One region of the Idiomarina sp. H2 genome, then DNA from elsewhere that is predicted to be linked to it. Evidence: predicted binding sites of a transcription regulator. Region 1 holds the regulator's gene; each other region holds the start of a gene.
What was found. The regulator MetJ, encoded in region 1, represses methionine synthesis genes. The targets are predictions, from matches to a motif close to TAGACGTCTAGACGTCTA.

Region 1 (10,569 bases):
GTTTTAAGCCAATTTCGCGTGCCAGAATCAGTAATTTACGCACCAAGTCCTGACAGGACAGGTCTTCACGAGGGTCAGGCTCGCTATAACCCCGCTCTTTGGCTTCTTTTACCAATGAACTGAAAGTGACTCCTTTGGTAAAATTCTCAAACAGCCACGACATGGTACCCGAGAAAATACCGGAGATACTGCGAATTTCGTCGCCGGAATTTCGCAAATCGTTTATGGCATAATTCAGCGGCAACCCGGCACCCACCGTGGTGTTGTATAGCCATTCACGCTCGTACTCGTGCTGAATGGTACGAATTTCCCGGTACAACGCTTCGTCGGCGGAGCCCGCGCGCTTATTGGCGCTGATAATATGCAGACCGTTTGCGAACAAGCTGGGATACAGTTGCGCGACTTGCTTGGCATCAGTCAAGTCAATGACGACCATCTCGTCGTATGGTGCATTTGGTAGCTCGCGCAACAGTTCCGTGAGTACATAGGGTCGAGCCAGGCGGTCGAAATCCTCCGCCCACTGGGTGAGCTCGACGCCATTGTAATCCAGCCATAAACGCCGCGAGTTGGCGATGCCCATAACCCGAACGTCCATCACTTGGTTAATGCGGTCGCGCTGCTGTCGGAACAGTTCCAGCCAGGCCGTACCAATGTTGCCGCGGCCAATGACTAAAACGCCCAGGCTGCGACGGTAATTGAATAATTGGCTGTGCAGACGGTTGAGCAATCGGTTATCAAGCTTTTGTTCCAGAATAGCAACAGCAGAGTCACCGTTCTGTGTCAGCGCAAAACGCCGCACTTTTTGTTCGGAAAGTTGCAGTTTAAAGGTCGAGAACTGGTCGGTTTCCTGAATGCGGTTACCGACAATGGCCAGCATGGAATAGCCGCGAATTTGAGTAATGGCATCACCCGCGCCCAGACTGTCTAACCAGCCGGTCAGGTAGTCTAAGTGATTTTGATGAAACACCAGATACTGCTGATGATTCTCCGGCTCGGTCCAGCTGACCAGCGGTTCTAATTCCAGTTCATCCAGACGTTTTACTAAGGCTTTATCGTGCAGCTCAACCTTAAACAGCACCACCTCAGACAGAGAAGTGAAGACTTTTCCGCGGGGCTGGGTATTCTGGAACTGGCCAATACGAGTTTGCTGATTTTCTACTTTTAAACTGGAGCGAACGGAAATGACCATGCGTTGACGGTCAACCGGCTGAAAGGTTCTTGGGTGCAGAACCGGACTGCCAAGACGCGCCAGCTCTTCGGCTTCGGTCCAGTCTAATGTTGGTAAGCTGACCACGCGCTCTACTTTGCGTGGGTCTGCCGAATAAACGCCGGCCACGTCTTTCCAGATAGTAACCTGACGTGTATCCAGCAGACTGCCTACTAAGGTTGCTGAATAGTCGCTGCCGTTACGCCCCAGAGTTAAACTCTCGCCGTTTAAACCGCGGGCAATAAAGCCAGTAACAATAAAGCGGGTACCCGAGTGAGGAGCCACTCTTTGTAATAGCTTTTCACGCGAATGCTCTACCTGAATAACGGGTTCAGGGGCATCTGCGGCGAGTAAAAAGTCCCGGGCATCAATGTGGTCTGCGCGGGTACCCTGTTTTTGCAGTAAAGCTGATAACAAGCGGGCAGACCAGAGTTCGCCGTACGACAGTAACTCGGCGTTATGGCTAATGGCTTCGTCGCCGACTAACCAACGACGCCAGCGGGTGAAGTCTTTTTGCGATTGCAGTAGCAACTGTTTTTGTAAGTCGCCACTTAATAACTCGGTGATCAGTCCTTGCTGAAAACTCTCTAATTGATCGAGCAGAATGCTGGCGGTGTCGCCCGGCTGCGCTTTGGCATTAATAATGGCAAGAATGCGGTTGGTTGTATCTCCGGCCGCGGAAACAACGACTAAGTCGCTGGCACCCGCGTACTCGGTTACAATTCGGGCAACGCGGCGATAGCAGAACGCATCGGCAAGACTGCTGCCGCCAAACTTATGCACCTGAACGCTGTCGGCAACGGCTTGCTTTTGCTCTTCTGTGAGCTGAGTTGTGGTCATTCCGCCTTCCTTAACTACTCGCTTGAATTAGATTACTGCTACTAAGGCTAAAATATTGTCAGGCAAATGTCAGCAACTTTTAGCCATCTAGACGGATAAAATTTGACGGGGTCGTTCATTCGGGTACAATTCATTATAACTTATGTGGTTTTGTTATATAGCGGGACAATAACAATGAAATGGAACGGCGAATATATTTACCCTTATGCTGAACACGGTCGTAAGAGTCAGCAGGTGAAAAAAGTTACGGTCTCAATACCCACGCGCGTATTAAAAGTACTGACCGATGAACGAACTCGTCGCCAAATTAATAATCTGCGCCATGCTACCAACAGCGAACTGCTGTGTGAGGCGTTTTTACACGCTTTTACCGGTCAGCCGCTGCCGGAAGATGAAGATTTGCAAAAATCTAACCCGAATAAAATCCCCAAAGCGGTACGCGAAGAGCTGGAAGCCCGGGGATTACCTATTCCGACCGACGAAGAGCTCGACGATTAATCCTGCATATAATTTTTCGGTAAATCGATTTTAGCTGCGCCGGACTTCACCGCAGCTTCGGCAACGGCGCGCGATACCCGTGGGCACAAGCGCGGGTCAATTGGTTTAGGAATAATATAATCACGACCGAAGGTTAACTCTTTGACACCGGCCGCTTTTAATACTGATTCCGGAACAGGCTCTTTCGCCAGCTGGCGAATGGCCTCCACCGCTGCAACCTTCATTTCGTCATTAATAGCAGTAGCGCGCACATCTAATGCACCGCGGAACATAAACGGGAAGCATAAAACGTTGTTCACCTGGTTCGGGTAGTCTGAGCGTCCGGTGCCCATAATCAGGTCATCACGTGCGGCCATAGCGGTTTCCGGCTTAATCTCCGGGTCTGGGTTAGAGCAGGCAAACAGAACCGGGTTAGGTGCCATAAGTTTTAGCTCTTCTGCGCTGAGTAAGTTTGGTCCTGAAACTCCGACGAAGATATCTGCACCTTCAATAACGTCTTTTAGCGTACGTTTGTCAGTATTGTTGGCAAACAGCTGTTTGTATTCATTTAAGTCATCACGACGGGTGTGAATAACGCCTTTTGAGTCGAGCATATAGATGTGCTCGCGTTGTGCCCCACATTTAATTAAAAGCTCCATACAGGCAATGGCGGCAGCACCAGCACCAAGGCAGACAATACGTGACTCCGCCAGGTTTTTACCCTGAATTTCTAACGCGTTCAGCATACCAGCGGCCGTTACAATGGCAGTACCGTGCTGATCATCATGGAATACCGGTACATTGCAGCGCTCTATTAAGGCTTGTTCAATTTCAAAGCACTCAGGGGCTTTAATGTCTTCTAAGTTAATACCACCAAAGGTATCGGCAATGTTAGCAACGGTGTTGATAAAGTCCTGCGTGGTGCGGTGGTTCACTTCAATATCAATAGAGTCCAGTCCGGCGAAACGTTTAAACAGCAGAGCTTTACCTTCCATTACCGGTTTTGATGCCAGCGGTCCCAGGTTTCCTAAGCCAAGAATGGCGGTTCCGTTCGTAATAACCGCAACCATGTTGCCTTTGGCGGTATAACGGTATGCAGCATCCGGGTCCTGTGCAATTTCCCTAACAGGTTCTGCGACGCCCGGGCTGTAGGCCAAAGCTAAATCTTTGCTGGTTTCTGCGGGAGTGGTGAGTTCAACCGAAATTTTACCCGGGGTCGGGTATTCGTGGTAATCCAGTGCCTGTTGGCGAAAATCTGTCATGCGGTGATACCTGAGTCTGGTTATCAGAATGCCAATCAGTCTATCGCTTTTATGCTAAGAAACAAATCTTACCTCCGTCTTTATGCCGAATGACGAGAACTAAATTTAATGAGTGTTCAAAAGTACACCAGTTAACTTTTCGTTAACAATAGGAGGTTTAGGCAAGCGGGCACAAAAAAAGGCGCTGTTTAGCGCCTTTCTCTTAAAATCTGCTATTAAGCAGCGTTTTCTACAGGTTTTCTTAGGAGTCTTTCTTGCCCAGAGCACCAAAACGCTTCTTAAATTTATCAACACGACCACCAGTGTCCATTACACGTTGCTTACCAGTGTAGAACGGGTGGCACTCTGAACATACGTCCAGGTGAAGATCTTCTGAGCGGGTTGAACGTGTTTCGAACGTGTGACCGCAAGAACAGCTGACTTTTAAAGTCTCGTACTTAGGATGAATACCTTGTTTCATGGGGTTACCTCAGTTATGGGCCGCATCGCCATTCGATCCAAAGCCGAACACCATGCGCAAAAAAACATCAATGAATTAAGAGCCGCGCATTTTATGTGATCCTGAGCCTGTGATCAAGTAGAATCTGCTGCCTTGTATTCTGCGCGGTAGCGTTCCAGAATAGAGCCATGAAGCAAGCCAGCACCGGTAGCGAACGACGTTATAAAGTCGCACTGCCGCTACCTCTTCGACAAACCTATGATTATCTGTGCAAAAGTGCCGAGCCACTGCCGCAGGGAGTCCGCGTGCGCGTGCCTTTTGGCCAGCGTCAGTTAGTGGGTTACGTGGTTGCCGAAGCCAATGACGAACCGCCAACATTTGAATTGAAGTTCGTCGCTTCGGTTCTGGATGAGCAGCGGCTGTGGCCTGATGATATCTGGCAGCTAGTACGCTGGTCTTCTGACTACTATCACCATTCATTGGGGGACGTAGCCGCCAATAGCCTGCCGGTTTTGTTGCGCAAAGGCGATGCGCCGGAATACCTGACCGAAACTTTTTATGCGCTGACCGATTTAGGCCGGGCGCAGTCCATTAATGATTTAAAAGGGGCCGCGCGGCAGCAGCAAGTGCTGGCAGCGCTTAAACATCAGCCGCTCAGGCGCAGCGACTTAACCGATATAGGTGTGACCTCAGCCGTGCTGCGCACCTTGCAGGATAAAGGCTGGATTGAAGTGCGCGAGCAGGCACCGACTAAGAATCAGGGCTGGCAAAAGCAGTCATCGGTGTTAAGAGAGCAGGGCCATGCGTTAAATACTGAGCAGGCGGTGGCGGTTTCTACCATTAACCAGCAGCAAAAGCACAGCACTTTGCTGCTGGAAGGCGTTACCGGTAGTGGTAAAACCGAAGTGTACTTACAAGCCATGGAGCCGGTACTGGAGCGCGGCGAGCAGGTATTAGTGCTGGTACCGGAAATTGGCCTTACCCCACAGACCTTGCAGCGCTTTAAAGAACGCTTTGACGCACCGGTGGTCATGCTGCACTCGGGCATGAGTGACAGAGAACGTTTAAATACCTGGTTGGATGCAAAACACGGACATGCAGCAATTATTATCGGCACCCGTTCGGCGGTGTTTACGCCCTGCCAGAAGCTAGGGCTTATTGTGGTCGATGAAGAACATGACTTGTCCTACAAACAACAGGACGGCTTTCGCTACCATGCCCGGGACATTGCCATTAAACGGGCGGCGTTGCTGGATATTCCGCTGGTGCTGGGTAGTGCAACGGCCTCGCTGGAAACGCTGAATAACGCGGTCAGCAAACGCTTTCATTGGCTTAAGCTGGGGCAGCGCGCTGGTGGCGCGCAAATGGTTAAACACGAGCTTATTGACCTGAAACAGCAGCCCATAAAAGCCGGTGTTTCTAAAGCATTGCAGGAGCAAATTCAGGTAGAAATTGAACGCGGTAATCAGGTACTGCTGTTCCTTAACCGTCGTGGTTTTGCACCAGCGTTAATGTGTCACGAGTGCGGCTGGCTGGCGCAGTGTCATCGTTGTGACGCTTATTACACCGTACATAAAGCTCATCACCAGCTGCAGTGTCACCATTGTGGCAGCCAGCAACGGATACCTAAGCAATGCGGCTCCTGCGGCTCCTCGCACTTAATTTCGCACGGTGTGGGTACCGAACAGTTAGAGCACAGTCTGAAAGAAATGTTTCCGGGTCGCGGGGTGCTGCGCATTGACCGGGATTCCACCCGCCGTAAAGGTCAGTTGGACGATTATCTGCAAAAAGCCACCAACAATGAGTATCCGCTGCTGGTCGGCACGCAGATGCTGGCAAAAGGCCATCACTTTCCGCATGTGACGCTGGTGGCGCTGCTGGATGTTGATGGCGCGCTTTACAGCGCGGACTTCCGGGCAGCAGAGCGTTTAGGACAGCTTTATACTCAGGTCGCTGGTCGCGCCGGGCGAGAGCACAAAGCCGGTAAAGTTGTATTGCAAACCCACCATCCGGAGCACGACTTAATTCAGGACTTACTCAACAACGGCTATTCGCACTTTGCCCTGACGGCACTTGCTGAACGCCAACAAAGTGACTTGCCGCCGTTCTCTTATTTGGCGCTGTTCCGTGGCGAAGCAACCGACAGAGACTCTGTGGTGCAGGCCATGACCCAAATTCAGCAGTTAATGCCGCAGGTGGAAGGTGCATTTTTGCTGGGCCCCATGCCAGCTTTAATGGAACGTAAAGCCGGTCGTTACCGCTACCAATTGCTGTTACATTGTCAGTCACGTAAATTGCGATTTCAGCTTATTGAACACTTGTTACCGCAGATTAACGCCTTGCCGTTATTGAAAAAAGTGCGCTGGTCGCTGGATATTGATCCGCAAGACTTTAGCTGATCGACAACTAAGCGGTTTTTTTTATCGGGCGTAGCGATTAAACTAAGCGTCTTGAATTTCCTCTTCGATTTTTCATACAGGTAGTCGCATTAATGAAAGAACAACTTGAACAGTTACTGGCCGAAGCCATTGGTCAACTTAAAACACAGGGAAAAATCCCTGCTGATCACCCAGTAAAGATTCAGTTGGATCGCCCCCGAGACAAATCACACGGTGACTTTGCGACAAACCTGGCATTGATGCTAGCCAAACCAGCAAAATCGAACCCACGTCAGCTGGCTGAAGCCATTGTCGAAGCGGTTCCGGAGAACTCCCTGTTGTCGAAAATGGATATTGCCGGGCCGGGCTTTATTAACTTCACCATTTCGCAGAACCAGTTGAAAGACCAGCTAACCGCGATGCTGAACAGCGACAGTCTGAACGTGGATGTGGCAGAAGAAAGCAAAACCATTGTTATTGACTACTCGTCGCCTAACCTGGCGAAAGAAATGCACGTAGGCCATTTGCGTTCTGCCATTATTGGCGACGCCGTGTCGCGCGTGTGTGAGTTTTTAGGGCATAAAGTCATTCGTCAGAACCACGTGGGCGACTGGGGCACGCAGTTCGGCATGCTTTTAGCGTACATGGAAGCGCTGGATAATCAGTCTGCTGAATATGAGCTGAGCAACCTGGAGACTTTCTATAAAGCCGCCAAGCAACGTTTTGACGAAAGCGAAGAGTTTGCTGACCGTGCACGTCAGCTAGTCGTAAAACTGCAGTCGGGCGACGAATACTGCCTGAAGCTGTGGAACCAGTTTATTGATGTGTCACTGAGCCATTGTCAGGACGTTTACGACCGTTTAGGCGTTAAACTGACTCGTGACGATGTGATGGCTGAAAGCGCCTACAACGACAAGTTACCGGGTGTTATTGAGCACCTGCGAGAAAAAGGCCTGTTGACTGAAGATCAGGGCGCACAATGCGTATTCCTTGAAGAATACAAAGGTAAAGAAGGTGAACCGCTGCCTATTATTGTGCAGAAAAAAGGCGGGGGCTATCTCTATGCCACCACCGATTTAGCCGCCATTGAATACCGTCAGAAACAGTTAGGTGGTGACCACCTGATGTACTTTGTGGATGCGCGTCAGTCGCTGCATTTCGACCAAATTTTTACGCTGGCACGCAAAGCCGGTTTTGTGGAAGGCGAGATACAGCTTGACCATTACGGTTTTGGTACCGTGATGGGCAAAGATGGCAAACCTTACAAGAGCCGTGACGGTGGTGTGACTAAGCTGGCTGATTTATTAGATGAAGCTGAACGTCGTGCACTAGAGCTACTGCAGCAGAAAACGACTGATTTAACAGATGAGCAGCAAAAACGCGTTGCTGAAGTGGTGGGTATTAGCTCGGTTAAGTACGCGGACTTATCAAAAAACCGTACCAGCGATTACATTTTCGACTGGAACCACATGCTGACTTTTGAAGGCAACACGGCACCTTACCTGCTTTATGCTTACACCCGTGTGAACAGTATTTTTGACCGTTTAGGCGACACAGCGTTTGACCGCAACGCCGACATTATTCTGGATGACGAACGCGAGCTGGCGCTGGCGAATCAGCTGGTGCGTTTTAACGAAGTGCTGCATCAGGTTCAGGATAAAGCCATGCCGCATTTCTTATGTGGTTTCCTGTTTGATTTGGCCGGTCGCTTCTCCAGTTTTTATGAAGCCTGCCCAATTTTGAATCAGGAAGACGAAGCCCTTCGTAACAGTCGTCTGAAGTTGTCGATGTTAACCGCCAACGTGCTGAAGCAAGGCCTGGAATTACTGGGTATTCCAACCCTGGAGAAGATGTAACGCACTATGGATTACGCGAATCGTAAGCCAAAACCGCCAAAACGTAAGCCGGCTAAGAAAAAGGGAACCAATAAAAAGCAGCAACGCGGTGCAAAACCCGTTGCTGAGCGTAAGCCGGTGCCCTGGTTCGTGGTCGCTGTTGCCATTGTCCTGATAGCATTTTTTACCTATATTCTGCTGCAAATTAACGGTAAATCTGAACAGGTTGAACAACCAAAGGTACAACCGCCACCGGCTGACTTATTGCCAGAGAAATCGGCTGAACGCTGGCGCTATATAGAAGAGCTAAAAAGTAAAGAGGTGGAAGTTGATGTGCCTGAACGCGAACTGGGTCCACCGAAACTGATGCAATGTGGCTCTTTCCGTCAGCAGGAAGACGCTGAAAGGTTACGTGCACAAATTGCGATGGCGGGGCTTGAATCTCAGGTACGCTCGACTGAAGGGAGCAATGGGCTTTGGTACCGGGTTATTCTGGGCCCTTATGAAACCAAACGAGATGCTGAAAGTGACCGTCATAAACTTCAACGCAATCAAGTGTTTGGTTGTGCTATCTGGAACTGGAATCTGGATTAATCGGCTGACACCATTGAAAAATACGATATAGACCCTCAAATACTTGTCATCGACGTCACTAAGACAAAAAAGAGGGTCTTGCTTTGACTACTATCGTATCTGTTCGCCGCGGCGATAAAGTTGTAATTGGCGGAGACGGCCAGGTTTCCTTAGGTAATACCGTAATGAAAGGTAATGCGCGTAAAGTGCGTCGCCTATACCACGATAAAGTGCTGGCAGGTTTTGCCGGCGGAACCGCAGACGCTTTCACACTGTTCGAACGTTTTGAATCCAAACTTGAACAACATCAGGGGAACCTGATGCGTGCGGCTGTGGAATTGGCAAAAGATTGGCGTACCGACCGTGCTTTGCGCCGACTGGAGGCATTGCTCGCGGTTGCTGATAAAGAAACGTCATTAATTATTACCGGTAATGGTGACGTTGTGCAGCCGGAGAATGACCTTATTGCGATTGGCTCGGGTGGGCCGTTTGCGCAGTCGGCAGCAAGAGCTTTGCTGGAAAATACCGACTTGAATGCCCGCGACATTGTGCAAAAAGCACTGACCATTGCAGGCGATATTTGCGTGTACACCAACGGCAACCAGACCATTGAAGAAGAAGAGTCTATTGCTGAAGACAAAACGAAGCAGGGGAAAAAATAAGATGTCTGAGATGACCCCAAGAGAAATTGTAGACGAATTAAACCGACATATTATTGGCCAGGATAAAGCAAAACGCGCTGTCGCCGTTGCTTTGCGTAATCGCTGGCGCCGGATGCAACTGGATGACGAGCTGCGTCAGGAAGTAACGCCTAAGAATATCTTAATGATAGGCCCTACCGGTGTGGGTAAAACGGAAATTGCCCGCCGCCTGGCGAAATTAGCGAGAGCGCCTTTCATTAAAGTTGAAGCGACTAAGTTCACAGAAGTGGGTTACGTGGGCAAAGAAATTGAATCCATTATTAAGGATTTAACCGACGTAGCGGTGAAACAAACGCGCGAAGAAATGATGCAAAAGGTACGTTACCGTGCTGAAGAAGCGGCGGAAGAGCGTATTCTGGATGTGCTGCTACCACCGGCGAAGCAGTCTTCTTCTGGTTGGGCTCAGCAACAGGAAGAGACGCCGGAAAATGATGACCAGCGTGGTACGCGTCAGGTATTCCGTAAGAAGTTACGTGAAGGCCAGCTGGACGACAAAGAAATTGAAATTGATTTAGCCATGCCGCAAATGGGTGTTGAAATTATGGCGCCGCCGGGTATGGAAGAAATGACGTCGCAGTTGCAGAACATGTTCCAGAACATGGGCAGCGATAAGACAAAAGCCCGCAAAATGCGCATTAAAGATGCTTACAAGCAGCTAGTCGAGGAAGAAGCGGCGAAATTGCTGAACCCCGACGAAGTAAAAGAAGCTGCTATTGAGTCGGTTGAGCAAAACGGCATTGTCTTTTTAGATGAAATTGACAAGATTTGTAAGCGTGGCGATACCAGCGGGCCAGATGTTTCCCGCGAAGGTGTGCAGCGCGACTTGCTGCCTTTGGTTGAAGGAACCACGGTGAATA
Region 2 (10,569 bases), on a different contig from region 1:
TTTACTGAGCTGGATTTAATCGTGGTGGGCCCTAACGGTGTGTTTGTTGTGGAAGTGAAAAACAACAACTCAAAAGTAACGGGAGATGAGCAATCTCCTAATTGGATAGCCCATAAAGTGGGCCGCAAAGGTGGCCGGTATACAGCCAAAGTTCGGAATCCAATAAAGCAGTTAAAAAAGCAAATACATGTATTGGCAGAGCATTTGAAGAAAAACCGCGCATCTACCTGGATAGACGGAGTTGTGTTTTTTTCACACCGCAGCGCACGGGTTAAGTTGTCTTCACCTCCCAGCGTGCCCGTTCTTGAACGTAAAGGACTGGTCGAGTATATTTTGAACTATCAGCCCAAGCGGGCACCTTCGAATATTGATACCGTCGTGCAGCAGTTAGTAACGCTTAAAAAGTGACAGATAAATGAATAAATACCATAGCTTCAAAGAGAAACTTAATGAGCACATGCTAAAAATTCCTAAATGGATAAGATTGGCTTTGATCTTTCTTCCCTATTTTCTCTTGTTTTATTTTGAGTTGGGATTTTGGGGACAATTGTATGGGGCTATGCTTGTGTTGTTGGCTTTTTATATTACCCCTGACGCTTTTGGGAATCGGTCGCACAACCGAAGCGAAGTAAAAAATATGATGGCGTTGCTGGGTGTACAGGGTGAGCAATTGCGTGTAGGACTTGAGCAGGTGCCGGCTAAAAAGTTAAAGCGAGTGGCTGTTGGTGAATATGATAAAAACTCAGCTATTTTGAGTTTTCCTTTTAACTACCAAATTAGCCATCATTATGTGTTTCCGATTCAGCAATTTGACTCCGTTCAGAACTTCTTTAAGACGAATTACCCCCAAGTTGAGTTGATCACCTAATTCTTCACACCTTCGCCATCATTTGTTAACAAAAGCGTAACAAAGTTCTTTTAATGTGGCCTAGTGTGTGGTACTTATGAGTTGTGGTTTTTTTGTTAACAAACAGATTAACTGCAGCGCTAATACCATAATTAAAAAAGTTGTATCAAAAAAGCAGAGGGTCATAACATGGATCATTCAGAAGAACTGCAAAAGGTTAATGACAAGTCTGGTAAGGGTCGCGCGGCAAAACGTAAATGGCGTGAAATAGAGCAGCTAAAAGAGAAGTACCGGTTGCGGGAAGAACTCTCTGATATGGATTACTCGCTTGAACTCGATTTAGAAGAAATCGAACTATAAAAAAGAACGCCGTCTGGGTTAGCTCAGACGGCGTTCTGCTTTTGGGCTTACTGCTCTCGTTTTTAGAAAGAGCTTAGCGAATTTGTGCCAGCATTTGTTTTAATGCTTTTGGCGCACCGGCTGCTATATTGCCCGATTGAATGTAGTTGTGGCCACCTTGAAAGTCACTGACTATGCCACCGGCTTCGCGAACCAATAATTCGCCAGCCAACATATCCCAGGGCTTAAGACCCATTTCCCAGAAGGCGTCGTGGCGTGCTGCCGCAACGTAAGCTAAGTCTAGTGCTGCTGCGCCTGCACGACGAACATCGGCACAGTGCTCAAACAACTTGCTGAACATTTCCAGGTATTCCGGTAAACGGTTTTTCATTTTGAACGGGAAACCCGTTGCTAAAATAGCGCCTTTTAATTCCACTTTAGGTGAAATACGTAAACGACGACCATTTAGCTGCGCACCGGCGCCGCGGGTAGCGGTAAATAATTCTTCGCGCATAGGATCGTAAACAACGGCCTGTTGAACAGAGCCTTTGTGAAGCAACGCTATAGAGATACAAAAATGGGGGATACCGCGCATGTAATTGGTGGTGCCGTCTAGCGGATCAATAACCCACTGGAAGTCGTTTTCTTTTCCAGCTTGAGTACCGCTTTCTTCTGCGATGATGCCGTGATCAGGGTAAGACTTTTTGATGGTGTTGATAATAGCCTGCTCTGCGGCTTTATCCATATCAGTAACCCAGTCGTTCAAACCTTTTGATTCGGCTTCAACAGGACTGCCCTGGTCGAAATTTTTAACTAAAATTTTGCCGGCCGCACGCGCTGCGCGCACCGCAATATTTAACATCGGATGCATACCAATTACCTGTGCTGTAAAAGAACAATTTTCGGTCGCGGATCATACCAGTGTTACGGTATCATGCCAAACTTTTCCATAAGCCGAGAAAAACTCAAGGGAAACGCCATGCTTGATAACATTCGTATTGTTCTGGTGAATACGTCTCATACCGGAAACATAGGCTCTGTCGCCCGTGCCATGAAGACTATGGGGTTGTCTAAATTAACCCTAGTTGACCCTGTGCAGGAGCCTGACAGTCACGCATCGGCGTTGGCCGCTGGCGCAACCGATATTCTGGCGTCGGCGACTATTGTGGATACTCTGCAGGAAGCTATAGCCGACTGTGGTCTGGTTATTGCCACTAGCGCTCGTAATAGAACATTGGATTGGCCGCTGTTAGGCCCGCGAGAGTGTGCGGCAAAAGTATTGGAGGAGACCAGTCAGCATCAGGTTGCTCTGGTATTTGGCCGTGAAAACAGTGGATTAACCAACGAAGAGCTACAGCAAAGTCAGTTTCATTTACACATACCAACTAACCCCGATTACAGCTCGCTGAACCTGGCTATGGCGGTGCAGACTGTAAGTTATGAGCTACGCATGCAGTGGCTGGAATCGAAACAACGCGCTCCGGAAAATTTACCGGAGTACCCGCGCGCTGAAGATTTAGAACGGTTTTATGAGCATCTTGAAAAGACTCTGGGTCAGACTGGGTTCATTGTTCCTCAGCACCCCGGACAAGTCATGACGAAATTGCGTCGTTTATTTAACCGAGCCCGCCCGGAAGAAAATGAAATTAATATTTTACGTGGCATCTTAGCCTCTGTGGACAAATCAACGGGTAATACTTGACTAAAATAGTCGGGAATGTAGAATCTCAATACATTAACGATGAATTAAACAGCAGAGGAAACCACCATGCGCCTGACGTCAAAAGGTCGATACGCAGTAACAGCTATGCTGGACGTTGCGCTTTTTACGGCAAATGGTCCCGTGCCGTTAGCGGATATTTCTGAGCGTCAGGGAATATCTCTGTCGTATTTAGAGCAGTTGTTTTCGCGCTTACGTAAGCACGGGTTGGTGGACAGTGTGCGAGGTCCCGGTGGTGGTTATCGTCTGGGCTGTGCCGCAAACGATATTTCTGTTGGTGCCGTTATTCACGCGGTGGACGAGTCAATTGATGCAACACGTTGTCAGGGTAAAGCTAACTGTCAGGGCGGCGAACGTTGTCTGACCCACTCTTTGTGGGAAGGGTTAAGCGACAGAATATCCGACTTTCTTGACGGTATTACGCTGGCCGAGTTGATGAAGAAAGAGGACGTCGGTGACGTTCTGAATAGGCAGAATGCGTTGCATAACCACAGTGAAGAAGAGATTAAGTTAAACTCTCACCTATAATATTGCCTTTAAGTTGTCAGGAGCAAGCAAGTGTCTAAGTTACCTCTTTATTTTGATTATGCTGCAACCACGCCGGTAGACCCTGTTGTAGCAGAAAAAATGATGGGATGTTTAACGCAGGATGGCTTGTTTGGTAACCCGGCATCGCGTTCGCATAAGTACGGCTGGCAGGCAGAAGAAGCTGTCGATATTGCCCGGAATCAGGTTGCTGACCTTATTAATGCCGACGCGCGCGAAATTGTTTTTACCTCAGGTGCGACTGAGTCAGATAACCTCGCCATAAAAGGCGCAGCTCAGTATTACTCAGATAAAGGTAAACACGTTATTACACTTAAAACCGAGCACAAAGCGGTTTTAGATACCTGTGCGCAGCTGGAAAAAGAAGGCTTTGAAGTGACGTATCTGGATGTCGGAACAGACGGCTTGCTGGATATGGATTTGTTCCGCTCAGCCTTGCGCGAAGATACGGTGTTAGTGAGCGTAATGCTGGTTAATAACGAAATTGGCGTGCTTCAGGATATAACCACTATAGGTCAATTGTGCCGTGAAAATGGCACAATATTTCATGTTGATGCTGCACAGGCCGCCGGAAAACTTCCGATGAATATGGCCACGTTACCTGTTGATTTAATGTCACTTTCTGCGCACAAGATGTATGGGCCTAAAGGTATTGGCGCATTGTATGTACGCCGCACTCCGCGAGTTCGGCTGCTGGCGCAAATGCATGGCGGCGGTCACGAGCGGGGCATGCGTTCAGGCACGTTACCAACTCACCAGATTGTTGGTATGGGTGTTGCGGCGGAACTTGCCCGTAACGAGCTGGAACTGGAGCCTGCAAGAGTGGAAAACCTGCGTCAGCGACTATGGAAGGGGGTGAACCAGTTAGAAGGTGTAACTTTGAATGGCTCTGAACAGCAACGCGTGCCGCATATTACTAACATCAGTTTTGCCGGGGTTGATGGCGAATTGCTGCTAATGGCGTTAAAAGATCTTGCGCTTTCTTCGGGCTCGGCCTGCACCTCTGCTAGCGTTGAGCCTTCGTATGTCCTTAGTGCTTTAGGGGTTGGGCATGAACTGGCAATGAGTTCACTGCGCTTTAGCATTGGGCGTTACACTTCCGAAGAAGACATTGACAGTGCGATAGAGCTTATCCACCGCACTGTAGGTACTTTGCGAGGCGCTGCTTAGTCCTTAAGCAGGCCAGCAAAGGTTTTACGGAATTTAGCCAGCTTGGGTGAAATTACCGCCTGACAATACGGGTTTTCCGGGTTTCTGGCGTAATAATTTTCGTGATAGTCCTCTGCCGGGTAAAAAGTCCCTAACTCAGTGATTTCCGTTACGATGGGAGCCGCAAATGCTGCATCGGCTTCAAGTTCCGCAATAATATTTTCCGCTTCGCGTTTTTGCGCGTCGTTATGATAGAAAATTGATGTGCGATATTGCGTACCCACATCGTTGCCCTGACGATTGACCTGAGTTGGATCGTGCAGAGTGAAAAAGATTTCTAAGATTTGACGGTAAGAGATCTGCTCTGGGTCGTACTGGAGTTGTGCAACTTCGGCATGTCCTGTTTCGCCACTGCAAACCTGCTCGTAAGTTGGATCGATGGTATGCCCGCCAGTGTAGCCCGATTTAACCGACTGAATGCCTTTTACCTGGAGGAAGGCTGACTCAACACACCAGAAGCAACCTCCGCCCAGGGTGGCTTGTTCATATTCATTGTTCGCCATGTCAGAACTCCTTATCGTCAAATAGACGTCCATATGGCTATATAAGTTCTCTCATCCTAGCTGAGAATAAGTGAAAAAACAATCACTGGGTATTCGATTTCTGCGCTGATCTCACGTATAATCCGCGCGACTAATTTATCCCTTTATTTTATTGGAGTTTATAACCATGGCTTTAGAGCGCACTCTATCAATTATCAAGCCTGATGCAGTTGCAAAAAACTTAATCGGCGCTATCTACAACCGTTTTGAATCTGCTGGCCTACGCATTGTCGGTGCTAAAATGATGCACTTAAGCAAAGAACAGGCGGAAGGTTTCTACGCTGAACACAAAGAACGTCCTTTCTTTGGCGCTTTGGTTGAATTCATGACTTCAGGTCCTATCGTTGTTCAGGTTCTTGAAGGTGAAGACGCTGTGCGTAAAAACCGTGACATTATGGGTGCTACGAATCCTGCAGAAGCACTGGCAGGAACTATCCGTGCCGACTATGCTGAAACTATAGACGAAAATGCGGTACACGGTTCAGATGCAACTGAATCTGCTGCGCGCGAAATCTCTTACTTCTTCAGCGACGAAGAAGTTTGCCAGCGCACTCGTTAAGACGTAAGAAAATATAGCCTGACGGGAACGTCAGGCTACATCAGAACACCGGAGCTTTATGACCAACGCAATAGATAAAAAAGTGAACTTACTCGACCTGAATCGTGAGGGAATTAAAGAGTTCTTTCGTGAGATGGGTGAGAAACCATTTCGTGCTGAACAGGTAATGAAGTGGCTGTATCACTTTTGTGTCGATGACTTTGATGAGATGACGAATCTTAATAAAGCCTTGCGTGAAAAGCTCAAGCAAGTCGCAGAAATACGCGCGCCTGAAGTTCGCGAACAACAGCAGTCATCGGACGGTACGATTAAGTTCGCCATGACCCTGTTCGACGGTCAGGACGTGGAAACAGTATGGATACCCGAAGGGGATCGCGCTACTTTGTGCGTGTCCTCTCAGGTTGGTTGTGCATTAGAATGCACTTTCTGCTCAACCGGGGCTCAGGGCTTTAACCGTAACCTCAGTGTGGCAGAAATCATCGGTCAGGTATGGCGGGTGAATCAGCTGTTAGGGGCTTATGGCAAGACCGGAATTAAACCCGTAACGAACGTGGTTATGATGGGCATGGGGGAACCTTTGCTTAACTTAAACAATGTAGTTCCGGCAATGGAGCTAATGTTAGATGACCTGGGTTTCGGTTTATCCAAACGCCGCGTTACGTTAAGTACTTCAGGTGTTGTTCCTGCGTTGGAAAAACTGCGTGAACGCATTGATGTGATGTTGGCTATTTCGTTGCACGCGCCAGACGATGAGTTGCGCAACGAGATTGTACCTATTAATAAGAAGTACAATATTGAAGAATTTCTGGCATCCAGCCGTCGTTATGTTGAGCAGTCAAAAGCTCAGCGTAAAGTAACGGTAGAGTATGTCATGCTGGACCATGTGAACGATTCAACCGATCAGGCACATGCGCTGGCAAAAACCTTAAAAGATACCCCAAGTAAAATTAATCTTATTCCATTTAATCCTTTCCCGGGTTCGGACTACGGACGCTCCAGTAACTCGCGAATTGACCGTTTTGCCAAAGTGCTTATGGAGTACGGTTTGACGGTAATGGTACGGAAGACTCGTGGGGATGATATCGATGCAGCTTGCGGGCAATTAGTGGGCGATGTCATCGATCGTACAAAACGTATACTGAAACGTCAGCAGAAACAACGTGGTGGGGAAGCAATAGCTGTAAAGACCACGTAAATTAACAGAATCGCAGGCACAAGGAGTGTGATAATGCGAACCGCTTTATTATTGATAGCCGCAGCGCTATATGGTTGTACCGCTAACCCTGAACAGTCGGTATCTGTGGGTAATGATGTACGGTTGCAGCTTGGACTTGCTTATTTGGCGCAAGGGAAATTGAAGCTTGCGCATCCGCATTTGCAAACCGCATTGACGAACAATCCCCGGTCTCTGGATGCCAATCTTGCCTTAGGGCAATGGTATTTAGCGACAAATGACGTTGATTCTGCTTTGTCACTTTACCAACAGACATTATCATGGCAACCTATGAGCGGTGCATTGTACAATAACTATGCGGTTGCACTGTGTGTGGCTGGTGACTGGGAAAAAGCACTCAGGTATTTTGATAAAGTGACATTGGATCCAGCGTATCCACATCATGCCAGAGCTGAGGCCAATAAAGCCGAATGTCTGGCTCGGGTAGGTCACGACGCAGCTCAACCATAACAGGGAAACCCCTTACAATCATGACTGCTGAAAACGAATCAACACAAGATAACAAAAAGCCAGAATCGGAAGCGGCACAAGAAACAGAGCAAAAGCCGAGTAAAGGTCCTGGTGAAATTCTGAGAGAAGCTCGTGAAGCTAAAGGTTTAGAGCAACGCGAGGTTGCAGACCAGTTGCGTTTGCGAAAGCAGATTATTGAATTGCTGGAAGCCGATGATTATTCAACTTTCTCTACGGCAACCTTTATTAAAGGTTATTTACGCTCCTACGCCAAACTGCTTGATTTAGACGATACCGAGCTATTTGAGGCTTATAAAGCCAGAGGCTATAAAGAAGTTGAAAGCAGCCAGATGCAGAGCTTCTCAAGACGTAAAAAGCATGAAGAAAGCGACAACCGCTTAATGTTAATCACTTATGTGGTTATCATTATTGTTGTGGCCTTGGTTATTTGGTGGTGGCAAGAGCCGGATCTTGGTTTTAGTGAAGGCGAAACTGGCACGCAGGAAAGTTCAGAAGTTTCTCCGGTAAATACTGATGATGAAGCTGATAACGTCGGTGATATTGAAATTTCAAACCAGCCGACAGAGCCACAAATTGCGCCGAATGAAGATGAAGCTATATTAGAGTCAGAAGTTGAAGCTGATGACACGAATGTTGCGGTCGAGTCGGTACAAGAACCCGTTAGTGAAAGCGGCGAGAATGACAACGAGAATAACGACGAATCGCAGGCCGCTAACACTGATTCGGCGGCTAATGATGTTAACGATACCCAAGAGTTACCAACTGAAACTGCCGAGCAGACAGATAACCAAGCTGAAACTTCGGTCGAGTCAGAAGCTGTTGAGTCGTCGCCGCAACCAGAAGCGGTTTCAGCCAGCCTGGTGTTAGAGTTTAATGAAGAATGCTGGGTTAAAATTGATGATGCTTCCGGTGAAACTCAGGCTGTTGGTGTAAAGGCTGCAGGCTACCGTATGCCAGTCCCTGGCGAAGCGCCTTTTTCAGTAACACTGTGTAAACCTGAAGCTGTTAATGTCAGCTTTAACGGTAATGCCTTTAATATGGATCAGTTCCGGACTGGTCGCGTCGCGCGCTTTACCGTACCGTCAGAAGAGCAGTAGAGGTCAATTTAAGGTTATGATGCACGAAAATCCAATTAAACGCCGTCCTTCACGCCGCTTGTATGTAGGTAATGTGCCTATTGGCGATGGCGCACCGATTGCTGTGCAGTCCATGACAAATACTGAAACAACCGATGTTGATGCGACCGTAGCGCAAATCGAAGCGCTGGCTCAAGCTGGTGCCGATATTGTTCGTGTGTCTGTACCAACAATGGAAGCCGCCGAAGCTTTTAAGCAAATAAAGCAGCGCAGTCCAGTGCCTTTAGTCACTGACATTCATTTTGATTACCGTATTGCGCTTAAAGTTGCCGAATATGGTGCGGATTGCCTACGTATTAATCCGGGCAATATTGGTCACGAAGACAGAATTAAAGCTGTAGTAGATGCAGCACGTGAGCGTAACATTCCAATTCGTATTGGAGTTAATGGCGGTTCGTTAGAAAAAGATCTACAAGAAAAGTATGGGGAACCCACAGCTGAGGCGTTAGTCGAATCCGCAATGCGGCATGTCAATATTCTCTATAAGCTGGACTTTTACGATTTTAAAGTCAGCGTTAAAGCTTCCGATGTATTTTTAGCCGTTGAATCGTATCGCTTACTGGCACAGAAAATTGATCAACCACTGCACTTAGGTATTACCGAAGCTGGCGGTAAGCGTAGCGGTGCGGTTAAGTCCTCAGTTGGTTTAGGCATGTTGCTGGCAGAGGGTATTGGTGACACGCTGCGAGTTTCGCTCGCTGCCGACCCTGTTGAAGAAATTAAAGTTGGCTTTGATATATTAAAGTCACTGCGTATTCGTGCGCGGGGCATTAATTTTATTGCCTGCCCAAGTTGTTCCAGACAAGAGTTCGATGTTATCAACACCGTTAATGCCTTAGAGGAACGTCTTGAAGATATTACTATTCCCATGGATGTTTCAATTATAGGCTGTGTGGTTAATGGTCCGGGCGAGGCTCTGGTATCGCACGTAGGTCTTGCCGGAGCAAAAAACAAAAGTGGCTTGTACATTGGCGGAGCACGCCAAAAACTCCGGCTGGACAACCAAAATTTAGTGGATGAGCTGGAAGCTCAAATTCGCGAACAGGTTAAGTTCATTGAAGCTAATAAAATTGACGTAAAAGAAATTAACGGTTGATTTTACCCGCATCGACAAAGTCCCTATAATACCCGCTTATTTTCTGTATCGATAACCAGACGAGAAGGTTCCGTGGCGAATACAATCCAAGCAATTCGTGGCATGAATGATTTGTTGCCAGAGCAGAGTCCGGCCTGGCAGCAGGTTGAAGCAGTAATACGGCGTGTTGCTGCAAGCTACGGGTATAGCGAAATCCGTATGCCAGTGCTGGAAAGCACACAACTGTTTAAACGCTCTATTGGTGAAGTTACCGATATTGTCGAAAAAGAAATGTATACCTTTGATGACCGCAATGGCGAAAGCGTAACCTTGCGTCCGGAAGGGACAGCGAGCTGCGTGCGTGCGGGTAATCAGCACGGTTTGTTGTACAACCAAATTCAGCGTTTGTGGTACATGGGGCCTATGTTCCGTTACGAACGTCCGCAAAAAGGTCGTTATCGCCAGTTTCATCAGTTTGGTATTGAAACCTTTGGTTTAGAAAGCGCCGATGCCGACGCGGAAGTTATTCTGCTTTCAGCCAGATTATGGCGTGAGTTTGGTCTTGCCGATCAGGTAGAGCTGCAACTGAACTCTCTGGGGTCTAATGAAGCTAGGGCGAATTACCGCGATGCGTTAAAAGCCTACTTGTCTGACTATGAAAGTGAGCTGGATGAAGACAGTAAACGCAGGCTCGAAAGTAACCCGCTGCGTATTCTGGACAGTAAAGATGAAAATACCCAGAAGATTCTGCAAGGTGCGCCAAGTCTATCCGAATACTGGGACGCTGAGTCAAAAGAGCATTTTGAGCAATTAACCGCTCGCCTGGAAGCTGCCGGTATTTCGTATACCTTAAACGAACGTTTGGTTCGTGGTCTGGATTATTACAACCGT
Region 3 (10,569 bases), on a different contig from region 1:
ACCCAACTCGGGTAGCTGCTGCAGCCGGGCAATTTCTTTTTGCATGGCGTTAAGCACCTGATTCAGTGCTTGCTCCTCGGCCTCACCGTTGGATAAACGTTCCCGCGTATGCACCAGATCCGCAATTAATAACACTAAGTCGCTACCGATACTTTGATAACTTTCGGCAGCCTCAGGATTATTGCTGCTGCCTTTTTGCACGTAATCAAACAAACGCGATAATTCATTAAATAAAGACCGCTCAGCATTAACCAGTAAAGCAGCCTCCTGACCAGAGAGCTTACCTATGGCACGGTAATCATCAGAGATCCGGCTGCGGATAATATCCAGCTGTTCCTGCATAACCGAAGTGGAGGCTAAGTTCAGTGTATTGAGCTCGGCGTTCACTTCATTGACCGAGGCTTCGGCTTGGTTCAATAGCAGCGCATTACCTGACTGCAGGTAACCACTGAGCTCGGTTACCACTTCAACCATCAGTTTCTCTTTTATCGATGAGTAAATATTCTGCTGATGTTCAAAGTGCTGTAATTGACTATTAGCCCAAATAAGCACTGACAAAAACACCAACGACAAGCCCAGCAAAGAAAAGGAAGAAACACGACTAAAGGTTGAAACGCGCATAAATAAGCCCAGTTAATATCACTGCGACAGCTTAAGACGTTTTTATGACAGCTTCATGAAAAAAGCCGCGGCAATTGCCACGGCTCTGAGGTTTTCTGGAGTGTACCGCTAATTTGCTTAGAAAGAATAAACCAGTGTAACGGCCGTTTCTGTATCGAGCTTCTCAATACTCTCATCAGAAACATGAGAGTTGTGATTCGCACCCAGAGACACTTTCATAGCCAACGCGCTGTTAATGTTCGCTGACACTGAAAGTTCTGCTTTGCTCTTCGTGTTGTCTTCACCAACTTCAGACGACAGTAAAGCACTGAAACGCGAGTTTTCACTGATTTTCCAGTTTAAGCTACCGGCTAAACGCAGAATCATTGAGCCATCGGATTCAACCGGTGGTTCACCTTCAACCTGAACAGGTTTGGTGCGTGAATAACCCGGACCAATTTCGTAATCAGCGTAAATGTCTTCGTCGTAACGATAACGAGCACCATAACCCGTTGCGACAGTAGCTTGATAAGCAAAGCCACTGAATTCATCTTCTTCGTATGAACCGAAGACAAACAATGAATCGCGACTGTCAGGATCAAACTTATAGTTACTCTGCGCCGAAATGAACATCCGGTCTGCAGTTTCGTTCATTTCACCTGTATCCTGATCTTTCTGCTCGGAGGTGTAATAATCGAATACGCCTTTATGGCGCCAGTTCTGCACATCCCGCGATGCGGTAAACTTGCCTTTCAGGCTTTCTGTTTCAGTGTTACCTGAAGTGTAAAGCAGGCCGAATTCGGCACTGGCTTCCCACTCTTCTACGGTTTCAGTATCAATGTCGTCAGCATCGTCAAACATAAACGTTTGCGCGCTTGCTGCAACGGGTAAAAACAAACTAGCGAATAATAAAGAAAGTCGCACACTAACCTCGTATCTGTATCTTTTATAAAGTTCTTAATTACTTAACTATGGCGTCTAATTCGCCGTTTTCGTAACGTTGGAACATTGTTTCTAAATTAATTGGCTTTATTTTACTCGCCATACCCGCGCAGCCAAAGGCTTCATAGCGCGCGCGACAAATATCTTCCATCGCTTTGGTTGCCGCGGTAAAGAATTTGCGCGGATCAAAGTTCGACGGATTCTCCGCCAAATGACGACGAATAGCACCGGTTGAAGCCAGGCGTAAATCGGTATCAATGTTCACTTTGCGCACGCCGTGTTTAATACCTTCCTGAATTTGCTCAACTGGCACACCATAAGTTTCCGGAATTTCGCCGCCAAATTCGTTAATAATTTTCAGCCATTCCTGCGGTACAGATGATGAGCCATGCATAACTAAGTGTGTACCCGGAATGCGACGATGAATCTCTTTAATGCGGTCAATGGCTAAAATATCGCCTGTTGGTGGACGAGTAAACTTGTAAGCACCGTGTGACGTACCGCAGGCAATAGCCAGCGCGTCAACGTTGGTGGCTTTAACAAATTCGGCCGCTTCTTCAGGGTCGGTCAGCAGTTGTTCGTGCGACAACTTACCTTCAGCACCAACACCGTCTTCTTCACCAGCTTCACCGGTTTCCAGTGAACCCAGGCAACCCAGCTCGCCTTCAACAGAAACACCACAAGCGTGTGCCATTTCTACGGTCTGTCTGGTTACTTTTACGTTGTAATCGTACTCTGCCGGCGTTTTGCCGTCGTCCAGTAATGAACCGTCCATCATTACAGAGCTAAAGCCCAGTTGGATAGAACGCTGGCATACTGCCGGAGAAGTACCGTGATCCTGGTGAACAACCACCGGAATATGGGGCCATTCTTCAACAGCTGCCTGAATTAAATGGCGCAGGAAAGGTGCACCGGCGTATTTACGAGCACCAGCTGAGGCCTGCACGATAACCGGGCTGTCAGTGGCATCGGCGGCTTGCATAATTGCGCGCATTTGCTCTAAGTTGTTGACGTTAAACGCCGGTACGCCGTAATCGTGTTCTGCGGCATGGTCTAATAACTGTCGTAATGACACCAGGGCCATAAAAATACTCCTTAATTAAAAAACTTGTGTTCAGGCGTCTTTAGCCCGTTCTTGTAAAATAGCAACGGCTGGTAATGTTTTACCTTCGAGGAATTCAAGGAACGCCCCGCCACCTGTCGAGATATAACTAATCTTATCAGCGATAGCGTATTGATCAATTGCCGCTAAAGTATCACCACCTCCGGCAATTGAAAACGCATCACTTTCTGCAATTGCGTTGGCTATGGTTTTCGTACCCTGCCCAAATTGCTCAAATTCAAAAACCCCAACTGGCCCGTTCCAGACAATGGTTCCTGCGTTTTTCAGCATAGACGCTAATTGCTCTGCGGTTTCAGGACCAATATCAAAAATCATATCGTCGTCAGCAACAGCATTAACGGCTTTGGTTTCTGCCTTGGCTTCTGCGCTGAACTCTTTACCTGTTACTACATCGACAGGTAATGGAATGTCGCCGCCTTTAGCTTTTGCCTGCGCCATTAAACGGTTAGCTTCGTCGGTTAAGTCCGCTTCGTAAAGCGACTTACCCACATTATGGCCTGCCGCCGCAACAAAAGTGTTCGCAATACCGCCGCCCACAATTAACTGGTCAACAACACCGGACAAGGACTCTAATACCGTCAGTTTTGTCGATACTTTAGAACCACCGACAATAGCCACTAGCGGGCGCTTCGGATTTTCCAGTGCTTTGCCTAAAGCGTCTAATTCGCCGGCCAGCAAAGGCCCTGCGCAAGCAATTGGTGCGTATTTAGCCACACCATGAGTGGATGCCTGAGCTCGATGCGCGGTGCCAAAAGCGTCCATTACATAGACATCACATAAGCTGGCTAATTTTTTAGCAAGCTCGTCATTATTCTTCTTTTCGCCAACATTAAAGCGGACATTCTCAAAAACTACCAGTTCCCCGGCCTTTAGTTCAATACCGTCGAGGTAGTCTTTACATAAGCGTACCGGGCAATCCAGCATATCTTGTAAGTAATCAACAACAGGCTGCAGCGAAAACTCTTCGTCGTACTCGCCTTCAGTTGGACGACCCAGATGAGACATTACCATGACTTTAGCGCCAGCTTTCAACGCTTGCTGAATGCTGGGCAGTGCGGCTTTCAAACGCGCGTCGGAAGTGACTTTTCCGTCTTTAACCGGAACGTTTAAATCTTCACGAATAAGTACGCGCTTGTTACTTAAATCCAAATCAGTCATAGCAATGACAGACATGCGATATCCTCTCTAAGCTTAATGTTCTGTTTGTTCAGCCATCGTTTTTGCTGTGTCCAGCAAGCGATTCGCAAAACCCCATTCGTTGTCACACCAGCACAGCAGCTTAACCAGCCGCTTGTGACTAACACGGGTTTGCGTGCCATCAACAATGGATGAATGTGGGTCATGGTTAAAATCTATTGAAACTAAAGGCTCTTCGGTGTAATCCAGTATACCCGCCAGCTGCCGCTCGCTCTGCTCACGTAAAACCTGATTAATTTGCTCAATAGTGGCGTCGCTGTTTAGCGTAACGCTTAAATCCATAGCGGTCACATTGGTGGTTGGCACGCGCACGGCAATGGCTTCAAAACGGCCTTCTAAGTGCGGCAGTATTCGTTCAATGCCTCGTGCCAGCCGGGTGTCTACCGGAATAATAGAACGTCCGGCGGCGCGGGTTCGTCTTAAATCCGGATGGTATGCATCAATAACCTGCTGGTCGTGCATAGCTGAGTGAATGGTTGTAATCGCACCGGAGTCTATTCCGAAAGCATCGTCCAGTACTTTAATGACCGGCACAATGCAGTTTGTTGTGCAGGAGCCATTCGACACCACTTTATGGTCAACGGTGAGCTCTTTTTCATTCACGCCATAAATTGCGGTGAAATCAACGTCCGGCTTGCCGGGATGAGAAAACAACACTCGTTTTACGCCTTGCTGCAGATAAAGCTGACCGTCGGCCTGACTGCCAAATACACCGGTACAATCAACAACAAAATCGACCTCATGAGCGCGCCAGTCAATGGCTTCAATCTCGGTCTGATGAGTTAAAGCGATATCATCTCCGGCAACCGTCAGCGCATCGCCCGACTGTGTTACCTTTTCTCCAAAACGACCGTGGCTTGAGTCGTATTTAAGCAAATGCGCTATCGCTTCCGACGCCGCAGGCTCGTTAATAAGCACTACCTGCACGCTGTCGCGATAGCCGTTTTCGTATAACGCGCGCAAAAAGCTCCGGCCAATGCGGCCGAAACCATTAATCGCAATACGAGCCGGTTCGCTCATTTAAGCTCCCAACAAACGTTTAGCGGCAGCCACGGTGTTTTCTGTGGTAATGCCAAAGTGTTTGTATAAGTCGCCGGCCGGAGCAGATTCACCAAAGGTTGTCATGCCAACGACGTCACCGTTAAGCCCCACGTATTTGTACCAGAAGTCGGCAATACCAGCTTCAACGGCAACGCGGCGAGTCACGCTCGATGGCAACACCGACTCTTTGTATTCAGCATCCTGAATATCAAACACATTGGTCGACGGCATAGAAACAACGCGCACCTTGTGCCCCTCTTCAGTCAGTTGCTCAAAGGCGTTAACGGCTAAGTCAACTTCAGAACCTGTCGCAATTAAAATAACGTCCGGCTCGCCGTCACTGTCTTTCAGCACATAACCACCGCGGGCAATATTCGTTAACTGGTCGTCATTGCGCTCTTGCTGTTGCATACCCTGACGGCTGAACACTAAAGCAGACGGAGTTTTATTGCTTTGTACTGCGGCTCCCCAGGCTACGGCTGTTTCAACCTGGTCACACGGACGCCAGCACTGTAAATTCGGGGTTTGACGTAAGTTAGCCAGTTGCTCGACCGGCTGGTGCGTCGGCCCGTCTTCACCCAAGCCTATAGAGTCGTGAGTGTAAACAAAAATACTGGGCTGCTTCATAAGCGCAGACATACGCACGGCGTTGCGCGCGTATTCCATAAACATCAGGAAGGTAGCCCCATAGGCTTTAAAGCCGCCGTGCAAAGTAACGCCATTCATTATGGCAGACATGCCAAACTCGCGGACTCCGTAGAACACATAGTTACCACTGGCGTCATCGGCAGTAATACCTTTTGCGTCGTTCCATAAGGTTAAGTTTGAGCCAGCTAAGTCGGCGGAGCCGCCTAGCAGTTCCGGTAGTTTAGGACCGAATTCATTCAGTACGTTCAGTGAGGCTTTACGAGTCGCTACCGCTTCAGGGCTGCTCTGTAACTGCTTCGCGTAATTGTGCACCGTATTCTCAAACCCTTCAGGCAGTTCGCCGTTTAAACGACGCTTCAGTTCTTTTGCCAGCTGCGGATACTCCTGCTCATACGCAACCCAGCGCTTATTCCAGGAGGACTCAACTGCTGCGCCTTTATCCACCGCAGACCATTTTTGGTAAACATCGGCCGGTACTTCAAAGGCTTGGTGCGGCCAGTTCAATTGCTTACGCGCAGCAACAATTTCGTCGTCACCCAGCGGGGCTCCATGGCAGCTTTCAGAACCTTGTTTGTTCGGTGCGCCATAGCCAATTACCGTTTTGCAGATAATAAGAGTCGGTTTGTCGTCATTCGCACGGGCTTCATCAATCGCACGGGTTATGGCAGCTGAATCGTGTCCATCAACTTTATTAATTACGTGCCAGCCGTAAGACTCAAAACGTTTTGCGGTATCGTCGGTAAACCAACCTTCTACTTCGCCGTCAATGGAAATGCCGTTGTCATCGTAAAAGGCAATGAGCTTACCTAAGCCTAAAGTGCCGGCCAGAGAGCAAACTTCGTGCGAAATGCCTTCCATCAAACAGCCGTCACCCAGGAAAGTGTAGGTGTGGTGATCAACAATTTCATGATTTTCGCGGTTAAATTGCGCAGCCAATACTTTCTCAGCCAGCGCCATACCTACGGCATTTGCAAGTCCTTGTCCCAGCGGGCCGGTAGTGGTTTCCACACCGGGGGTGTAGCCGTATTCAGGGTGACCCGGGGTTTTTGAGTCTAACTGACGGAATTGTTTAATGTCTTCAATGCTCAGATCATAACCAGACAGGTGCAATAGCGAGTAAATTAGCATTGACCCGTGCCCGTTCGATAACACAAAACGGTCGCGATCGGCCCAGTTGGGGTTGTGAGGGTTATGTTTTAAATAGTCACGCCAGAGAACTTCTGCGATATCCGCCATACCCATGGGTGCCCCGGGGTGGCCTGATTTGGCTTTCTGAACCGCATCCATACTAAGCGCACGGATGGCATTGGCGAGATATTGACGTTCTGACATGAAAAACCCCCTGGAAGATGAAGAGCAACTTGCGATGCGCGTATTCTCCACATTTCAGGGGGTACAAGCAAATTTATAGGCAATATTTTGTTTAAATATCAGCCTGTAAATCGGCAGCTTTGTCGGTTTGTTCCCACGGCAGGTTGTTCCGGCCAAAATGCCCGTATGCCGCTGTCTGTTTATAGATTGGGCGTTCCAGGTCAAGCATTTTGATTAATCCGTATGGGCGCAAGTCAAAATGACGACGCACCAGCGCAATTAATTGCTCTTCTGAGTGCTTAGACGTACCGAAGGTATCGATGCTAATAGAAGTTGGTTCTGCTACACCAATGGCGTAAGAAATTTGCAGCTCACAACGTTCAGCCAGACCAGCAGCGACCAGGTTCTTAGCAACATAACGCGCTGCATAAGCCGCACTGCGGTCAACTTTTGACGGGTCTTTACCCGAGAATGCACCACCACCGTGACGCGCCATGCCGCCATAGGTATCGACAATAATCTTACGTCCGGTCAGCCCGCAGTCACCCATAGGCCCGCCGACCACGAAACGACCTGTTGGGTTAATGTGAAACTGCGTGTCTTTCGAAACCCACTGCTCCGGTAATACAGGCTTGATAATTTCTTCCATCACCGCTTCTCGCAGCGTTTCCTGAGTAATGTCTTCTCTGTGCTGAGTCGAGAACACGACAGTATCAATGGCAACAGGCTTACCGTTTTCATAAACGAAGGTCAGCTGACTTTTCGCGTCCGGACGCAACCAGTCCAGTGTACCGTTATTGCGTACTTCCGACTGACGCTGCATAACGCGGTGGGCGTAAGTAATAGGAGCCGGCATTAAAACGGAGGTTTCATTTGAAGCATAACCAAACATTAAGCCCTGATCACCTGCGCCCTGCTCTTCCGGGTTAGCACGGTCAACGCCCTGATTGATATCACCACTTTGCTTACCAATAGCGTTTAAGACAGCACACGAAGCGCCATCAAAACCCATGTCAGAGTGCCGGTAGCCAATATCTTTTACGGTTTGACGCGCCAAGTCTTCAACATCAACCCAGGCCTTTGTCGAAATTTCACCACCAACCAGTACCATGCCGGTTTTCACGTAGGTTTCACAAGCAACACGGGCTTTAGGATCTTTTGCTAAAATTGCATCTAAAACTGCATCGGATATCTGGTCGGCAATTTTGTCCGGATGCCCTTCGGACACTGACTCTGAGGTAAACAGGTGACGTGACATATGCCCACTATTCCTTAATTTTAATGAAATCGTTTAATACTGGTTGCATAATGTAACCGATCACTCTGTTTTTTTCTACTTCTGGACGTCTAAAAGTCCGAATAAGGCTGACGACATGCGAGTACCGCGGATTTATCACCCCGCCTCTATAAGCTTACAAAATGAAATCGAATTGAGTCCGGATGCTTTCCAGCACCTGATCAAAGTATTGCGTTTGAACGTAGGTGATAACATTGTTTTATTTAACGGTGACGGCCAGAACTACGAGGCGAAAATTACCTCAGTTCAAAAAAAGTCAGCGCAGTTTGTTGCAACCAGCAGTCAGGCTAACGCATCTGAGTCACCGGTCAATATTCATTTGGCGCAAGTTGTTTCACGCGGCGACCGCATGGATTTCGTACTGCAAAAATCAGTCGAGCTGGGGGTGACAGAGATTACCCCACTGTTTAGTGAGCGCTGCGGTGTTAAATTAAGTGGTGACAGGCTAGAAAAGAAACAGCTGCAATGGCAGAAAATTGTCCATTCTGCCTGTGAACAATGTGGCCGTAGCGTGGTTCCACAAGTGAAGCCAGCACAGCAACTCACTGACTTCATTAAAAGCAGTTTCGAAGGGTTGCGCCTGACCTTAGACCCAACCGCCACCCAGCCGTTGTCGTCATTTCAGCAGGCCGAGAAGGAAATACAATTATTAATTGGTCCTGAGGGCGGGTTCACTGATACTGAAGTCAGTGCCGCCGGGCAACAAGGGTTTAAACCCATGCGTTTAGGACCAAGAATACTAAGAACAGAAACCGCCGCGCTTTCAGCGCTAACCGCCGTGCAGTATCAGTTTGGCGACTTAAGCTAAAGGAGTTTACATGAAGAAGTTAGCTATGGTGATGGACCCTATCGCCACCGTTAAGACCGAAAAAGACACCAGTTTTCGTTTATTGCTGGAAGCTCAGGCGCGTGGTTATCAGTGTTTTTATCTGGAAATGGGCGACTTAGTTATTGATAACGGTCAGCCAATGGCCTTTGCACGGGAAGTTCGCGTTCAAGATCAAAAAACGGACTTTTACAGCTTAAGCGACAGCGAATACCGCCCGCTGGAAGATTTTGACGTCATTATGATGCGTAAAGATCCGCCTTTTGACAGTGAGTTTCTATACGCAACGCAAATTCTGGAACTGGCCGAACAGCGCGGCAGCCTGGTGGTGAATAAACCGCAGAGCCTGCGTGACTGCAACGAAAAGCTTTTTACTTCGTGGTTCGCGGACTCTATTGCCGACACGCTGGTGAGTTCCAGAGCCGATGTCATTAAAGCTTTCCATAAAAAGCACGGCGAGGTGATTTTAAAACCGCTGGACGGTATGGGTGGAGCTTCAATTTTTAAAGTCGGTGCCGATGGTAGTAACTTAGGCGTTATTATTGAAACTCTGACCGAGAAAGGTCAGCGCTACGCCATGGTGCAAAAATATCTGCCTGAGATTAAAGACGGCGACAAACGCATTTTAATTATTGATGGTGAGCCTGTGCCTTATTCTTTAGCGCGTATTCCAAGCGCCGGAGAAACCCGTGGAAACCTTGCCGCCGGGGGCAGCGGGCGCGCCCAGCCTTTATCAGACAGTGACTGGGCTCTGGCTCGTAAAGTGGCACCGGAATTGAAAAAGCGTGGGCTCATTATTGTTGGACTGGACGTTATTGGTGACCGCATTACAGAAATTAATGTGACCAGCCCAACCTGTATGCGCGAGATTGAAAACGCCTACGACATCAATATTGCTGAATTGGTCTTTAAGGCAATAGAAGAAAAGCTGAATTGAAATTCAACTCTGCGCCCCCATGTTGTCAGTAGAGATTATCGTTAAGGAGTCGGTGAATCGATGAACAGTTTGCAGAACCATTTATTGATAGCAACACCTATGCTGAACGATCCAATGTTTAAACGGACCGTGACCTACATCTGCGAGCACAATGAAGAAGGCGCTATGGGCTTAGTTATTAATCAGCCTGCCGATTTAAGCGTAACCTCGCTGCTGGATAAACTGGAAATTGTTTACCCGGAAAATAACCAGCACTTGCAGGGCAGCGTTTATCAGGGCGGGCCTGTAGGCCGTGAGCGTGGCTTTGTGATCCACCCTCCGCAGGACAATTGGCGCGCCAGTCAGAAGATGAGTGACGATATTATGGTGACCACCTCGCGCGATATTCTGGAAGCTCTTGGATCATCTGCTGCGCCACCACAGTTTCTTCTGACTTTAGGCTACGCAGGTTGGGAGGCAGGACAACTGGAAGAGGAGCTAGGGGAAAATTCCTGGCTGGCTATTCCGGCAGACCCGGAGCTGCTATTCAATACACCGCCCTCCGAGCGTTGGCAAAAAGCCACCGAACAACTGGGGTTTGACGTGTGGCAACTGGGGCCGGATGTAGGACACGCATGAGCACAGTAATAGGCTTTGATTTTGGCACC

Region 2: a site for MetJ is predicted at 5,187-5,204, ahead of msrA (peptide-methionine (S)-S-oxide reductase MsrA). Genes of this name have one in related genera too.
Region 3: a site for MetJ is predicted at 8,203-8,220, ahead of metK (methionine adenosyltransferase). Genes of this name have one in related genera too.

The regions. Positions count from the first base shown of each region.
Region 1 covers NZ_SNZY01000004.1:117,642-128,210, forward strand. The annotation lists gene DET62_RS06555 (bifunctional aspartate kinase/homoserine dehydrogenase II) at 1-2,047, opposite strand, end outside; gene metJ (met regulon transcriptional regulator MetJ) at 2,222-2,545, shown strand; gene DET62_RS06565 (malic enzyme-like NAD(P)-binding protein) at 2,542-3,786, opposite strand; gene rpmE (50S ribosomal protein L31) at 4,028-4,246, opposite strand; gene priA (primosomal protein N') at 4,414-6,624, shown strand; gene argS (arginine--tRNA ligase) at 6,717-8,459, shown strand; gene DET62_RS06585 (SPOR domain-containing protein) at 8,466-9,032, shown strand; gene hslV (ATP-dependent protease subunit HslV) at 9,116-9,673, shown strand; gene hslU (ATP-dependent protease ATPase subunit HslU) at 9,675-10,569, shown strand, end outside.
Region 2 covers NZ_SNZY01000008.1:21,383-31,951, forward strand. The annotation lists gene DET62_RS10950 (nuclease-related domain-containing protein) at 1-408, shown strand, start outside; gene DET62_RS10955 (hypothetical protein) at 416-868, shown strand; gene DET62_RS10960 (DUF3545 family protein) at 1,037-1,207, shown strand; gene suhB (inositol-1-monophosphatase) at 1,281-2,057, opposite strand; gene trmJ (tRNA (cytosine(32)/uridine(32)-2'-O)-methyltransferase TrmJ) at 2,166-2,888, shown strand; gene iscR (Fe-S cluster assembly transcriptional regulator IscR) at 2,955-3,434, shown strand; gene DET62_RS10980 (IscS subfamily cysteine desulfurase) at 3,465-4,622, shown strand; gene msrA (peptide-methionine (S)-S-oxide reductase MsrA) at 4,619-5,164, opposite strand; gene ndk (nucleoside-diphosphate kinase) at 5,331-5,762, shown strand; gene DET62_RS10995 (bifunctional tRNA (adenosine(37)-C2)-methyltransferase TrmG/ribosomal RNA large subunit methyltransferase RlmN) at 5,821-6,957, shown strand; gene DET62_RS11000 (tetratricopeptide repeat protein) at 6,991-7,446, shown strand; gene DET62_RS11005 (RodZ domain-containing protein) at 7,467-8,564, shown strand; gene ispG (flavodoxin-dependent (E)-4-hydroxy-3-methylbut-2-enyl-diphosphate synthase) at 8,581-9,699, shown strand; gene hisS (histidine--tRNA ligase) at 9,772-10,569, shown strand, end outside.
Region 3 covers NZ_SNZY01000014.1:19,466-30,034, forward strand. The annotation lists gene DET62_RS13945 (methyl-accepting chemotaxis protein) at 1-621, opposite strand, end outside; gene DET62_RS13950 (DUF481 domain-containing protein) at 739-1,524, opposite strand; gene fba (class II fructose-bisphosphate aldolase) at 1,562-2,626, opposite strand; gene DET62_RS13960 (phosphoglycerate kinase) at 2,657-3,838, opposite strand; gene epd (erythrose-4-phosphate dehydrogenase) at 3,857-4,882, opposite strand; gene tkt (transketolase) at 4,883-6,883, opposite strand; gene metK (methionine adenosyltransferase) at 6,975-8,120, opposite strand; gene DET62_RS13980 (16S rRNA (uracil(1498)-N(3))-methyltransferase) at 8,236-8,967, shown strand; gene gshB (glutathione synthase) at 8,978-9,922, shown strand; gene DET62_RS13990 (YqgE/AlgH family protein) at 9,983-10,540, shown strand; gene ruvX (Holliday junction resolvase RuvX) at 10,537-10,569, shown strand, end outside.